One region of the Streptomyces sp. NPDC090045 genome, then DNA from elsewhere that is predicted to be linked to it. Evidence: riboswitches for the same ligand, from Rfam matches in the RefSeq annotation. Region 1 holds a riboswitch; the other holds the start of a gene.
The links. A riboswitch is a leader RNA that binds a small molecule or an ion and turns the genes downstream of it on or off. The one in region 1 is predicted to bind ZMP and ZTP.
Positions count from the first base shown of each region.

Region 1 (6,976 bases):
GACGAGGAACTGCTCGCCACTCGCTGGCGCCGCGACGGCATCCCGGCCGCCTACGAGCGCTGCGGCACCGCCGGGGACCACCCCGACCAGGTCCTGGAGGCCTGGAACGCAGTGCAGAACACGGGGGTCCCGGACTGGGAGACCGCCTTCGCGCACGCCCTGACCCGCAGCGTTCCGCCGCCATGGACGTGGCCGGCGGCCGCCGCGACCGGGTCACGGGAGAGCGGGTCCGCACCCGCCCCTGGGACCGGGCGCTGAACTGGTTCGTCTCCTCGTACCCGCTGCTCGGCGGGCTGGCCGCCGGACTGACCGTCGTCGCGGACGCCGAACTGGCCCGTGACCGGAACATCTCCATCGCCGCCGTCAGCGCCACCGCCGGGGAGATCTACATCAACCCGCTGCGCACGTTCGAGGACGAGGAATGGCGGTTCGTCCTCGCCCACGAGATGCTGCACGCCGCCCTGCGCCACGGCGAGCGCTGCGGCGCCCGCGACCCGTACCTGCACAACGTCGCCGCCGACTACGTGGTCAACGGCTGGCTCGTGGAGATGGGCGTCGGCACGATGCCCGAAGGGCTGCTCCACGACCCCGCGCTGCGGGACCTGTCCGTCGAGGAGGTCTACGACCGGATCACCACCGACCTGCGCCGCCTGCGCCGCCTCGCCACCCTGCGCGGCAAGGGCCTCGGGGACATCCTGGGCGAGCCGCTGGCCCACCCGGGCAGCGGCCCGTACACGGACCTGGACGAGTTCTACCGGCGCGGCCTGGTCCAGGGCTTCGACCTGCACGGATACGGGGAGCGCGGGCTGCTGCCCGCCGGCCTCGTCGAGGAGATCCGGGCGCTCGCCCACCCGCCCGTCCCCTGGGACGCCCGGCTCGCCCGCTGGTTCGACGAGTTCGTGCCGCGCCCGGAGGCCGTACGGTCCTACGCGCGCCCGGCGCGCCGCCAGGCCTCCACCCCGGACATCCCCCGCGCGGGCCGGTACTTCCCGCCGGAGGAGATCGCCCGGTGCACCTTCGGTGTGGTGCTCGACACCTCGGGGTCGATGGACACCGCCCTGCTCGGCAAGGCGCTGGGCGCCATCGCCTCGTACGCGGAAGCCCGCGACGTACCGGCGGCACGCGTCGTCTTCTGCGACGCGGCGCCGTACGACGCGGGCTATCTGCCGCCCGCTGCCATCTCTGGGCGAGCCCAGGGCCGCGTCCGGGTGCGGGGGCGCGGCGGGACCGTGCTGCAGCCGGGCATCGACCTGCTGCAGCGGGCGGAGGACTTCCCGCCCGGGGCCCCGGTGCTGGTGATCACGGACGGGTGGTGCGACACCCTGCGGATCCGGCGCGAGCACGCCTATCTGGTTCCGCAGGGCGTCTCCCTGCCGTTCACCCCACGAGGGCCCGTCTTCCGACTGGCCTGACGGCTTAGTCGAGGTAGTCGCGCAGCACCTGCGAACGCGACGGGTGGCGCAGCTTCGACATGGTCTTGGACTCGATCTGGCGGATGCGCTCACGGGTGACCCCGTACACGCGGCCGATCTCGTCCAGGGTCTTCGGCTGGCCGTCGTTGAGGCCGTACCGCATGGAGACCACGCCCGCCTCGCGCTCCGAGAGCGTGCCCAGGATCGACTGGAGCTGCTCCTGGAGGAACGTGAAGGAGACCGCGTCCGCGGGCACGACCGCCTCGGAGTCCTCGATGAGGTCACCGAACTCGCTGTCGCCCTCCTCACCCAGGGGGGTGTGCAGGGAGATCGGCTCGCGGCCGTACTTCTGGACCTCGATGACCTTCTCGGGGGTCATGTCGAGTTCCTTGCCCAGCTCCTCCGGAGTGGGCTCCCGGCCGAGGTCCTGCAGCATCTGGCGCTGCACACGGGCGAGCTTGTTGATGATCTCGACCATGTGCACGGGGATGCGGATGGTGCGCGACTGGTCGGCCATGGCACGCGTGATCGCCTGCCGGATCCACCAGGTCGCGTACGTGGAGAACTTGAAGCCCTTGGTGTAGTCGAACTTCTCCACGGCGCGGATCAGACCGACGTTGCCCTCCTGGATCAGGTCCAGGAAGAGCATGCCGCGGCCGGTGTAGCGCTTGGCGAGGGAGACCACGAGACGGAGGTTGGCCTCCAGCAGGTGGTTCTTCGCGCGGCGGCCGTCCTCGACGAGGATCTCCAGCTCGCGCTTGAAGGCGGGCTTGTGGTCCTCCTCCTCTTCGAGCTTGTACTCGGAGAAGAGACCCGCCTCGATGCGCTTGGCGAGCTCCACCTCCTGCTCGGCGTTGAGGAGCGGCACCTTGCCGATCAGCTTGAGGTAGTCCTTGACGGGGTCGGCGGTGGCGCCGGCCACCATGACCGTCTGCGCCGGGGCGTCGTCCTCGTCGTCGTCGGACAGCACGAAGCCCTGGGTGCCGCCGGCCTTGGGAGCCTCTTCCTCGGCCTCGTCGGCCAGGTCCTCGGCCGCCCAGTCCTCGCCCTCCACCACGGGGGTCTCGCCCTCGTCGGCGTCCTTGGCACTGGTCTTCTTCGCCGCGGCGGTCTTCTTCACGGCGGTCTTCTTGACGGCGGTCTTCTTGACCGTGCGCTTCTTCGGCTCGGCGGCGGCCTCGGCCGCCACCTCGTCCGGAGCGGCGGCGGCCGGCGATGCGGATATCGCCGAGGCCGTGGCCGTGGCGGTGCTGGCGGCCGAGGTCTTGCGCGCGCCGATGGGGCGCGGCGCGGCGGCGGCCTTCTTGGCCACGGTGCGGGCCGGGGCGGCGGCAGCCTTGCGGGGCTTCTTCGCGGCAGCCTTGGTGGCGGGGGCCGCGCTGACGTGGAGGGCGACACCCTCCTCGTCCAGGACCTGGTTCAGGCTGCGCAGGACCCGCTTCCACTGGTCCACCGGGATGCGGCCGGCCTCGAAGGCCTGGCGCACGTCGTCACCGTTGATGTGACCCTGCTCGCGGCCACGCTCGACAAGCGCGACCAGGGCCTCGGATTCGGCGATCTCCGGAGGGAACGTACGGGACGGGCTGAGCGACACAAGGAGCCTCTCGTTGCGAACAGATAAGGGGTGGGCGGGACATCATCGCGCGAACTCGGGAAACAGACCCGAGGGGGGTCTGTATTCCGGGCCGCGCGAGGACACCTGTCGGTTCATCGCATGCCCGAGTCGATTCGTTACGCGCTGAATTGAGTGACCTGCGCCACGCTGTGGCCGCGCAACCCGATCCGGCGTGATTCCGTCCGCCCTCCCTTCAGCCCTTTTTGCGGGCCTCGATGAGGAAGCGGGCGGTGTGCGCGACGAACGGACCTTCGCGTTCGATCTGTTCGTGCAGCTCGCGCAACCGGTCCCGGTGCTGCCCGACCGTGAAGCCGGGCACCATCCAGATCACCTTCCTCAGAAAGTAGATCACGGCTCCGACGTCGTGGAACTCCGTGCGCAGACGTTCGGAGCGCAGATCGACGACTTCGAGGCCGGCCGCGGCGGCCGCGGCGACCGCGTCGTCGGGGTGCCGGCCGCGCCGGACCTCCTCCGGCTGCGGGCCGAGGAAGTACTCGACGAGTTCGAAGACGCTCGCCGGACCGACCTGCTGCGAGAGGTAGGTGCCGCCCGGCGTCAGCACCCGCGCGATCTCCTCCCACCAGATGGTCACCGGGTGCCGGCTGGTCACCAGCTCGAAGGCCTCGTCGCCGAAGGGCAGCGGCGGCTCGTCGGAGTCGGCGACCACCACCGCGCCCAGCGGGTGCAGCAGCCGGGTCGCCTTCTCGATGTTGGGCGGCCAGGACTCCGTGGCGGCCATCAGCGGGGGCAGGGGCCCGGACCCGGCGAGGACCTCGCCGCCGCCGGTCTGGACGTCCAGCGCCGACCGGACCCGGGACAGACGCTCTGCCAGCAGCCGCTGGTACCCCCAGGAGGGGCGCTGCTCGGTGGCCCGGCCGTCGAGCCACGAGAAGTCCCAGCCGTCCACGGAGACGGATTCAGCCTCGGCGACAAGATGGTCGAAAGTGCGCGTCATGTATCGATCGTCCCAGGTCGGGCGCCGGTCATCCACCGGATATGTCGACTACAGTGGACGCGGGCCGTGACTGGCGTTCGGGTGGATCACCACCGGGGAGCGGCCCGGCGTACCTGCGGCCTCCGGACCTGCGGATATCGGACAACCGGTACGTCGACTGCCGCGCGCCTGGGCGATCCGCGATCCGCAGCGACGTTCAGGAGACCCCGTGACGACTGCCCAGACCTCCCCGCCTGCCCAGGCCGCCACCGACACCGCCCGGCTGATGGACGGCACCGCCCTCGCCCGCCGCATCTCGGAGCAGACCGCCGCGTACGCGGCGAAGATCACCGAGCGCACCGGCACCGCGCCCTGCCTCGCGACCGTGCTGGTCGGCGAGGACCCCGCGTCCGTCACCTACGTGCGCATGAAGCAGAACCGCTGCGCCAAGGCCGGGATCACCTCGCGCCACGTGGAGCTGCCGGCCGAGACCACCACCGAGGAGCTGGTGGCCACCCTCACCGCCCTCTCCGAGGACCCCGCGATCAGCGGCATCCTGCTGCAGCACCCCGTCCCGCACCACATCGACGAGCGCGCCGCCTTCGAGGCCATCGCCCCGGGCAAGGACGTCGACGGGGTCACCATGCACTCCTTCGCCGCCATGGGCTTCGGACTGCCGGGCTTCGTCTCCTGCACCCCCGGCGGGATCATGCGCCTGCTCGCCGCCTACGACGTGGACCTGACCGGCAAGCACGCCGTCGTGGTCGGCCGCAGCGCCATCCTGGGCAAGCCGGCCGGCATGCTGCTCCTGGAGCAGAACGCCACCGTCACCTACTGCCACTCCCGTACCCGGGACCTCCCGTCGATCGTGCGCCAGGCGGACGTACTGGTCGCCGCCGTCGGCAAGGCCGAGTTCATCCGGGGCGAGGACATCAAGCCGGGAGCGGTGGTCCTGGACGCCGGGTACAACGAGGGCAACGTCGGCGACGTCCACTTCGAGTCCGCCGCCGCGCGCGCCTCGCTGATCACCCCGGTCCCGGGCGGCGTCGGCCCGATGACCATCGCCGTCCTGCTGGAGCAGACGGTCCAGGCGGCCGCCGCGCAGGCCGGGCTGGACCTCGCGGAGCTCTGACCGCGCCACACGCGTACGACGGACGCCCCGGGCCCTCGGGTCCGGGGCGTTCCGTTTCCCCGGGGACCTCGGCGGCCCCTAGACCCGTACGGCGGCGGCCCGGGCCGCCGCCACGATGGGGGAAGCGCGGAACTCGCGGGCCAGGGCGGTCAGGGGCTGGCCGGACAGCCGGGGCGGTACGGAGCCGGCGTCGATGCCGGTAGCGGTGCCGGCGATGACGGCATCCGCTTCGGTGTCAGCGGCAGTGGCAGTGTCAGCGGCAGCGGTGGCGGCCGCGGTCCTGCGGCCGCACGCGGCGGCGAGCATGGCGGCGTCGGCGACGACCTCGGCCCGGGCCTCGCTCATGCCCTGCCCGCGCGCGGCCTCGTACGCCGCCCGGCGCACGGCCGGGTCGAACCAGCGGGTGAGGGCCAGGATCCCGTCGTCGATGACGGACTCGCGGTGGATCAGCCGGATCCCGACCGGTGACCACCAGGTGAGCGGAACCGTCCGCACGCTGGACGCGGCGAAGCCCCGCAGGGCCTTCCACAGCGGGTGCAGCCCCCGGTACTCGCTGAAGTCCCGCCAGGTCGCCGACCCGCCGACCAGCGGCACGATGAAGCCGGTCGCCACCATCAGGGCCGCCCCCGCGGCCAGCGGCGGCGCCGCGTTCGTGGACAGGCCGTCCCAGTCGCGGCCGCTCCAGCGGGCTCCCAGCGCGGTCCACTTGGCGACGAGGTAGCCGAGGTCAAGCAGCCCGCCGGTCATGATCAGGGCCAGCCCGGTGCGCAAGGGCCGCAGGGAGGGGTGGGTGCGGCGCAGCCACCGCCCGGTGAGGACGGTCAGTGCCGAGCTGCCGACGGTGTGTGCCAGCAGGTAGCAGACGATCATCTCCCGGATCCACGGGGTGTCGGCGTAGTACGTGTCCAGGTCGCGCAGGCGTTCCACCGGCGCCTCGCCCATCGCGAAGAGGACGACGATCGCCACCGTGACCCCGCCGTACACGGCCACCGTCAGCCGGGTGGCCCGGCGCACGACGGCCGGCGGGCCGCCGCCCCACTGCAGGACCAGCACGACGCACGACCCGGAGAACGCGGTGATCAGGCCGAACACCAGCGGGGCCGAGAAGTTGGCCACCCCGGTGAAGCGGTTGACGGCCGCGATCGTCGGCGGCGCCGCGAGGATCAGGACGAGGCAGCCCATGACCAGCAGCGCGCAGACGGCCCGCATCGGCGGCTGGTCCCACCTCCGGCGCAGGGTGGGTGCCTTGACCAGCAGGATCAGGACGAGGAGCGCCCCGGGCACGTAGAGGATCAGGCCGCTCTTCACCGGGCCCGGCCGACGGGGTCGGCCGGATCCGCCCGCTGGTCGAGCCCGGCGACGGTCCGTTCGGCGGCGGTCAGCGGCGGCGCCTTCAGCGCGCCGCGGTCGGAGGCGCGCAGGACGTTCCAGACCACCGACGGCTTCAGCCAGTGCGTGGGCGTGCTGCTCATGGTGATGACCTGGAGGAAGGCGGCGGTCAGCGCCTCCCGGGTGGTGGCCCCCGTCATCAGCCGGCTGACGTACGCGTTGAGCAGCCCGGCTCCGGTCCGCGGCTTCATGCCGGTGGCGCCGGGGTAGAGGATGTCCTGCGAGGTGGCGAGGTCCCAGGCGGTGGCCACCTGCGGGGCGATCGCGCGCTGTGCCTCGCGTCCGAAGGCCGGGTGGGCGAGCCCCCGCGCCCGGAGCAGGGAGCGTACGGCCAGCAGCCCCTGGGCGGCGACGGTCATGCCCTGCCCGTACAGCGGGTTGAAGGTGGCGACCGAGTCGCCGACGGCGAAGAAGCCGTCGGGCAGCTCGACCTTCTCGAAGAAGATCCGCCGGTTCGCGGTGCCCTTGGTGACGGCGACGTCCGTGAGGGGCTT
Region 1 covers NZ_JBIVFA010000010.1:143,054-150,029, reverse strand. The annotation lists partial or broken gene ACIPYQ_RS25695 (hypothetical protein) at 1-1,412, shown strand, start outside; gene ACIPYQ_RS25690 (RNA polymerase sigma factor) at 1,417-3,006, opposite strand; gene ACIPYQ_RS25685 (methyltransferase domain-containing protein) at 3,221-3,982, opposite strand; ZMP/ZTP riboswitch at 4,039-4,163, shown strand; gene ACIPYQ_RS25680 (bifunctional 5,10-methylenetetrahydrofolate dehydrogenase/5,10-methenyltetrahydrofolate cyclohydrolase) at 4,248-5,093, shown strand; gene ACIPYQ_RS25675 (MAB_1171c family putative transporter) at 5,172-6,401, opposite strand; gene ACIPYQ_RS25670 (NAD(P)/FAD-dependent oxidoreductase) at 6,398-6,976, opposite strand, start outside.

Region 2 (6,976 bases), on a different contig from region 1:
GGCGGTACGAGGGTGACGTGCGTGGGGATGCCGTGCGCGGCAGCGTCCCCGAAGCCGGCGCGCCGCTGCTGGAGCTGGCTGCCGTACGGCTCCGGGACCGCGATCGAAACGCCGAGCGTTACGGTCCCCACGTATCTCTCCTCCGCTTGTCGCTGTGGACTGCTGCCGCCCCAGTGTGGCGGCAGCACCCCCGTTCTTGCCAGGGCCCTCTGTCCGTAGTTGCGTTCGTCAGTGCTTGGCGGGCACCAGACCGAGCCGGTCGTACGCCTGCGCGAGGGTCTCGGCGGCGACCGCACGGGCCTTCTCCGCGCCCTTGGCCAGGATGGAGTCCAGCGTCTCCGGGTCGTCCAGGTATTCCTGGGTGCGCTGCTTGAACGGTGTGACGAATTCGGCCATCACACCGGCCAGGTCGGTCTTCAGCGCGCCGTAGCCCTTGCCCTCGTACTTCGCCTCCAGCTCGGCGATCGTCTCGCCCGTGAGGGTGGAGTAGATCGTGAGCAGGTTGCTGACGCCGGGCTTCTTCTCGGTGTCGAAGCGGACCTCCGCCTCGGTGTCGGTGACCGCGCTCTTGATCTTCTTCTCGGTGACCTTGGGCTCGTCGAGGAGGTTGATCAGGCCCTTGGGGGACGACGCGGACTTCGACATCTTGATCGCCGGGTCCTGGAGGTCGTAGATCTTCGCGACCTCCTTGACGATGTGCGCGGCGGGCAGGGTGAAGGTCTGGCCGTAGCGCGTGTTGAAACGCTCGGCGAGGTCGCGGGTCAGCTCGATGTGCTGGCGCTGGTCCTCGCCGACGGGGACGGCGTTCGCCTGGTAGAGCAGGATGTCGGCGACCTGGAGGATCGGGTACGTGAACAGGCCGACGCTGGCGCTGTTGACGCCGCCCTTCGCGGACTTGTCCTTGAACTGGGTCATCCGGCTGGCCTCGCCGAAACCGGTGATGCAGTTCATGACCCAGCCGAGCTGGGCGTGCTCGGGCACGTGGCTCTGGATGAAGAGCGTGCAGCGCTCGGGGTCCAGGCCGGCGGCGAGCAGCTGCGCGGCGGAGAGACGGGTGTTCGCGCGGAGGTCCTTCGGATCCTGCGGCATGGTGATCGCGTGCAGGTCGACGACCATGTAGAACGCGTCGTGCGTCTCCTGCAGGGCGACGTACTGGCGAATGGCTCCGAGGTAGTTCCCGAGGTGGAACGAACCGGAGGTGGGCTGGATGCCGGAGAGCGCGCGAGGACGATCAGAAGCCATGGCTTCATTCTCTCAGGTGCGGGGGCGGGCTCGGGCCCGCCGCCGGCCGGATCCTTCCGGGTCGCGCCGACCGGATCCGTACGGCGCCGGGGTACCGGGCGGTAGCGGCCCGTCCGGATCCAGCCCCGACCGAGCGACCGGTTTCCCCCGGGCCGGGACAGGCCGTCACCGCTGCGCGGGGCTCCGCGGGCGCCGCCTGTGGCTCCGGCCCGGGACGCCCTCAAACGCCGGGCGGGCTGGAAATCCAGCCCCTCCGGCGTTTGAGGAGCGGGGTCCGGGGCGGAGCCCCGGTACTTCCAGCCCCTCCGGCGTTTGAGGAGCGGGGGTCCGGGGGCAGCGCCCCCGCAGCGGCGCCGCAGGTCAGGACAGCGGGAGGCCGGGGGCCGGGAAGGCGGCCATGAGGTCGGCGACCTCGGCGCGGACCGCGGCCAGGGCCGGCTCGTCACCCTTGGCCGCGGCGTCCACGGACCGGGCGATCCAGTCGGCGACCACCGGCATGTGCTCCGCCGACAGCCCCCGCGACGTCAGCGACGGCGTACCGATCCGCACCCCCGAGGGATCGAACGGCTTGCGCGGGTCGAACGGCACCGTGTTGTAGTTCACCACGATCCCCGCCCGGTCCAGGGCCTTCGCCGCGACCTTGCCCGGCACGTCCTTGCCCGTGAGGTCGATCAGGATCAGGTGGTTGTCCGTACCGCCCGACACCAGGTCGAAGCCCCGCTCCAGCAGCGCCGCCGCCAGCGCCTTCGCGTTGGCGACGACCGCGTGCGCGTAGGCGGTGAAGGACGGCTGGGCCGCCTCGTGCAGGGCCACCGCGATGCCGGCCGTCGTCTGGTTGTGCGGGCCGCCTTGGAGGCCCGGGAAGACCGCCTTGTCGATGGCCTTCGCGTGCTCCTCGCGGCACATCAGCATCGCGCCCCGCGGACCGCGCAGGGTCTTGTGCGTCGTGGTGGAGATGACGTCCACGTGACCCGCCGGGGACGGGTGCGCGCCGCCCGCGATCAGGCCCGCGATGTGGGCCACGTCCGCGACCAGGATCGAGCCCGCCTCCTCGGCGATGGACGCGAAGGCCGCGAAGTCGATCGTGCGCGGCAGGGCGGTGCCGCCGCAGAAGATCAGCTTGGGCCGCTCGGCGAGGGCCAGCTCGCGCACGGCGTCGTAGTCGATGAGCCCGGTGTCGGCCTGGACCCCGTACTGCACGCCCCGGAACCACGAGCCCGTCGCCGAGACGCCCCAGCCGTGCGTGAGGTGCCCGCCCATCGGCAGGGCCATGCCCATCACGGTGTCGCCGGGCTTCGCGAAGGCCAGGTACACGGCCAGGTTGGCCGGCGAGCCGGAGTACGGCTGCACGTTCGCGTGGTCCACGCCGAACAGGCCCTTCGCCCGCTCGACCGCCAGGGCCTCGACGCGGTCGATGTTCTGCTGGCCCTCGTAGTAGCGGCGGCCGGGGTAGCCCTCGCTGTACTTGTTCTGCAGCACGGTGCCGGAGGCCTCCAGGACGGCCGCGGACACGTAGTTCTCGCTGGGGATCAGGCGCAGGGTCTGCGCCTGGAGCACTTCTTCCGCCGCGACGAACGACGCCAGTTCGGGATCGGTCGCGGAAAGGGCGGGATGGCGGCTCGCGGACATGGCGGGCTCCTCCGGGGTCGATGTGATCGGTACCCCGCGAGGCCCAGGCGAGCGGCCCTGAATGCGGTCGAACGCGCACGACTCCCCCGGAGTTCGTTCTCCGTGCGCCAGTCGCCGTGCGTACCCCCCACCCTAGCGGGCGCGCCGCGCGGAAGGTTTCTGCTTCCGGAATCAAAGCGGCGATAAGAAAGCGACGATAAGAAGGGTGACGCCACCCTCGTCACCGCAGCACCGGGCAAGACGGACGATCGGAGACCCCGTGTCGACAACTGCTGATGCCATCCGCTCCGCCGACGCGCACAGCGCGCACACCTACCACCCGCTGCCCGTCGTCGTCGCGTCCGCGGAAGGCGCGTGGATGACCGATGTGGAGGGCCGCAGATACCTCGACATGCTCGCCGGGTACTCCGCCCTCAACTTCGGGCACGGCAACCGGCGTCTGATCGACGCGGCCCGGGCCCAGCTGGAGCGGGTCACGCTCACCTCGCGCGCCTTCCACCACGACCGGTTCGCCGACTTCTGTACCGAGCTCGCCGCGCTGTGCGGCAAGGAGATGGTGCTGCCGATGAACACGGGCGCGGAGGCCGTGGAGACGGCGGTGAAGACCGCCCGCAAGTGGGGCTACGAGGTCAAGGGCGTTCCGGACGGGCACGCCAAGATCGTGGTCGCCGCCGACAACTTCCACGGCCGGACCACGACCGTCGTCTCCTTCTCGACGGACCACGACGCCCGCGACCACTTCGGTCCGTACACGCCCGGCTTCGAGATCGTCCCGTACGGGGACCTCACCGCGCTGTCCCACGCGGTCACCGAGAACACCGTGGCCGTGCTGCTGGAGCCGATCCAGGGCGAGGCGGGGGTGCTGGTGCCGCCCGCCGGGTACCTGAGCGGCGTACGGGAGCTGACCCGCGAGCGGAACGTGCTCTTCATGGCGGACGAGATCCAGTCGGGGCTGGGGCGGACCGGAAAGACCTTCGCCTGCGAGCACGAGGGGGTCGTCCCCGACGTCTACATCCTCGGCAAGGCGCTCGGCGGCGGCGTGGTGCCGGTGTCGGCCGTCGTCGCCGACCGGGACGTGCTCGGGGTGTTCCGGCCCGGGCAGCACGGGTCCACCTTCGGCGGGAACCCCCTCGCGTGCGCCGTCGCCCTGGAGGTCGTCGCGATGCTCCGCAGCGGCGAGTACCAGCAGCGGGCCACCGAGCTGGGCGACCACCTGCACCACGAGCTGGGCCTGCTGGTCGGCGGGGGCGCGGTGACCGCCGTACGGGGCCGCGGGCTGTGGGCGGGCGTGGACATCGCCCCGGGCCACGGGACGGGCCGGGAGGTGTCCGAGCGGCTGATGGACCGTCGGGTGCTGGTGAAGGACACCCACGGATCGACGATCCGGCTCGCCCCGCCGCTGGTGATCAGCAAGGAGGACCTGGACTGGGGGCTGGACCAGCTCCGGGCGGTGCTGGCCTGAGCCCCCGGGGCCCGGAAAGGGGCTAGAGGATCACGTGGGGCAGGAATCGGGCGTACTCGTCCGTGACCGGCCCCGCCGATTCGCGGATGCCGAGCCCCGCCGCCTCGTCCTCGACGACCCACGCGCCGAGCACCACCCGGTTGCCGTCGAAGTCGGGCAGCGGGGCCAGGCCCTGGAAGCAGTACCGCTCGCCGTCCTCCGGCACGAAGGGCTCGCCGTCCTCGCCCGCCTCGTGCAGGGTGACCCCCGCGCCCTCGCGGCCGAGGAGCGGCTTGGCCACGTAGCCGGCGGACCCGGCCCCGGCCAGTTCGCGCGGGCCGTCGAGGTAGGCGGGCAGCAGGTTCGGGTGCTCCGGGAAGAGCTCCCACAGGATCGCCAGCAGCGCCTTGTTGGAGAGCAGCATCTTCCACAGGGGCTCGATCCAGCAGGTGGTGCCGGTGCCGCCGCCGTGGTCGTAGGTGCCGAGGACCTGCGGGCCGAACTCGTCCGTGGCCAGCCACTCCCACGGGTAGAGCTTGAAGCAGCTGCGGATGAAGCGGAGCTTCTCGTCCACGAACCGGCCGGACAGGCTGTCCCAGCCGATCTGCTCGACGGAGAGGGCGTGGGTGTCCAGGCCGGCCTGCTCGGCGGTCTCCTGCAGGTAGGCGACCGTCATCAGGTCCTCGCCGAGCTCGTCGGTCTCGGAGTGCGCGAAGTGCAGCGGGCCGGGCGGCAGCAGCTCGGCCTGGCGGCGCCAGGCGTCGACCAGGCGCTCGTGGAGGGAGTTCCACTGGTCGGCTCCGGGGAACCGTTCCTCCATCCAGAACCACTGCGGGCTGGCCGCCTCCACGAGGGAGGTGGGCGTGTCGGCGTTGTACTCCAGCATCTTGGCCGGGCTGCCGGTGCCGTCGTAGCGCAGGTCGAAACGGCCGTAGAGGGAGGGCTGTTCGGCACGGCGGCGCCAGGACTCGGCGATCAGTGCGGCGAGCGCGGGATCGGTGATGCCGAGGTCGGCGAAGCGGTCGTGCTCGACGATGTGCGCGGCGGCCGCCAGGCACATGGCGTGCAGCTCCTCCACGACGTTCTCCAGTGCCTCGACCTCGGGGAGGGAGAAGGAGTAGTACGCGCTCTCGTCCCAGTAGGGGCGCAGGGAGTCGTCGGGGTAGCGGGTGAGGGGATAGATGAGCCCCTGCTCCTCGACGGTCTTCTGCCAGCCCGGGCGGGGCTCGATGGTGTGCCGCTGCATGGGTTCCGGTTTCCTCAGCCGCCGCTGGAGCCGGAGCTGCTGTGGCCGCCGATGCCGCCGCGGGTGACGGCGGACTTGTCGAAGCTGCCGCCGGAGACCTTGCCGCTGCTGACGTAGCCGCCGTAGTAGTACGCGCCGCGGCCGCCGCTCTTGCAGTCCTTCATGTTCAGGTGCTCCAGCGTGGAGCGGGACGCGCAACGCTTGTCGGGCTCGTTGCTGCTGCCGCAGGCCACGAGGGTGGCCGCGAGCAGGCCCATGCCGCCGAGGGCGACCGCGCCGGAGCGCATACGGCGCTGGTTGGTGCTGCTGCTGTCCATGTCTGCTGCTCCCCCTGGGGCCTGGCGTACTGCCGACAGAGTAGAGCGGTGGCCCCGGCCGATGGAATCCGGCCGCCGTGAGATCCGTGACCTAGAGTCAGTTCGTGCTCATTGGGATGATTTGCGCCCTCGGTGCGGCGGTCTGCTTCGGCACGGCGTCCGTTCTCCAGGCGGTCGCGGCACGGGCCGCGGAGCCGGGATCGGGGTCCGGGGTGGACGCGGCGCTGTTCCTGCGCGCCGTACGGCAGTGGCGGTACCTGCTCGGCCTCGGCCTCGACGCGGTCGGTTTCGTCCTGCAGATCATCGCGCTGCGCCATGTCCCGATCTACGCGGTGGGGGCCGCGCTGGCCGCCAGTCTGGCGGTGACGGCGGTGGTCGCGGCGCGGCTGCTGCGGATGCGGCTGTCGCGGACGGAGTGGGGCGCGGTGTGGGTGGTGTGCGCGGGGCTGCTGATGCTCGGGCTCGCCGCCGGGGAGGAGGGCTCGGGGACCGGGTCGCTCGCGCTGGAGCTGGGGCTGCTGGTGGTGGCGGGGCTGGTGCTGGTGGTCGGGGCGGTGGCGGGGCGGCTCCCGGACGGACCCCGGGCACTGGTCCTGGGTCTGGCCGCGGGGACGGGCTTCGGGGTGGTCGAGGTCGCGGTGCGGCTCATCGACTCGCCCTGGGACCTGCGCAACCCCGCCTTCTACGCACTCCTGCTGGGCGGCGGGGCGGCCTTCCTGCTGCTCACCTCGGCGCTGGCGCGCGGCTCGGTGACGGCGGCCACGGCGGGGCTCGTGCTCGGCGAGACGGTCGGCCCGGCGGTGGTGGGCGTGGTCTGGCTCGGCGACCGCACCCGCGAGGGCCTGACCTGGCTGGCCGTGACCGGCTTCGCCGTAGCGGTGGCCGGCTCCCTGGCCCTGGCCCGCTTCGGCGAACCCGCCCCTCCACCGCCCCCGGCCAGGTAACCAGGCCCGAGCCGCCCCCGCTCCCGCTGCCGCGGCCCCACCCAACCCCCACTTCCGGGGCTCCACCCCGAACCCCGCGCGGTGATACCGGCCCGCCACCCCGGGGCTCCGCCCCGAACCCCAGGCGGTGGTACCGGCCCGTCCGCCCCCGCGCCCC
Region 2 covers NZ_JBIVFA010000002.1:417,977-424,952, reverse strand. The annotation lists gene ACIPYQ_RS06945 (2'-5' RNA ligase family protein) at 1-131, opposite strand, end outside; gene trpS (tryptophan--tRNA ligase) at 229-1,242, opposite strand; gene glyA (serine hydroxymethyltransferase) at 1,603-2,871, opposite strand; ZMP/ZTP riboswitch at 2,906-2,996, opposite strand; gene rocD (ornithine--oxo-acid transaminase) at 3,131-4,333, shown strand; gene ACIPYQ_RS06925 (glutathionylspermidine synthase family protein) at 4,356-5,558, opposite strand; gene ACIPYQ_RS06920 (hypothetical protein) at 5,573-5,875, opposite strand; gene ACIPYQ_RS06915 (hypothetical protein) at 5,992-6,819, shown strand.
Region 2: linked by a shared signal. The riboswitch ahead of glyA (serine hydroxymethyltransferase) and the one ahead of ACIPYQ_RS25680 (bifunctional 5,10-methylenetetrahydrofolate dehydrogenase/5,10-methenyltetrahydrofolate cyclohydrolase) in region 1 are both predicted to bind ZMP and ZTP.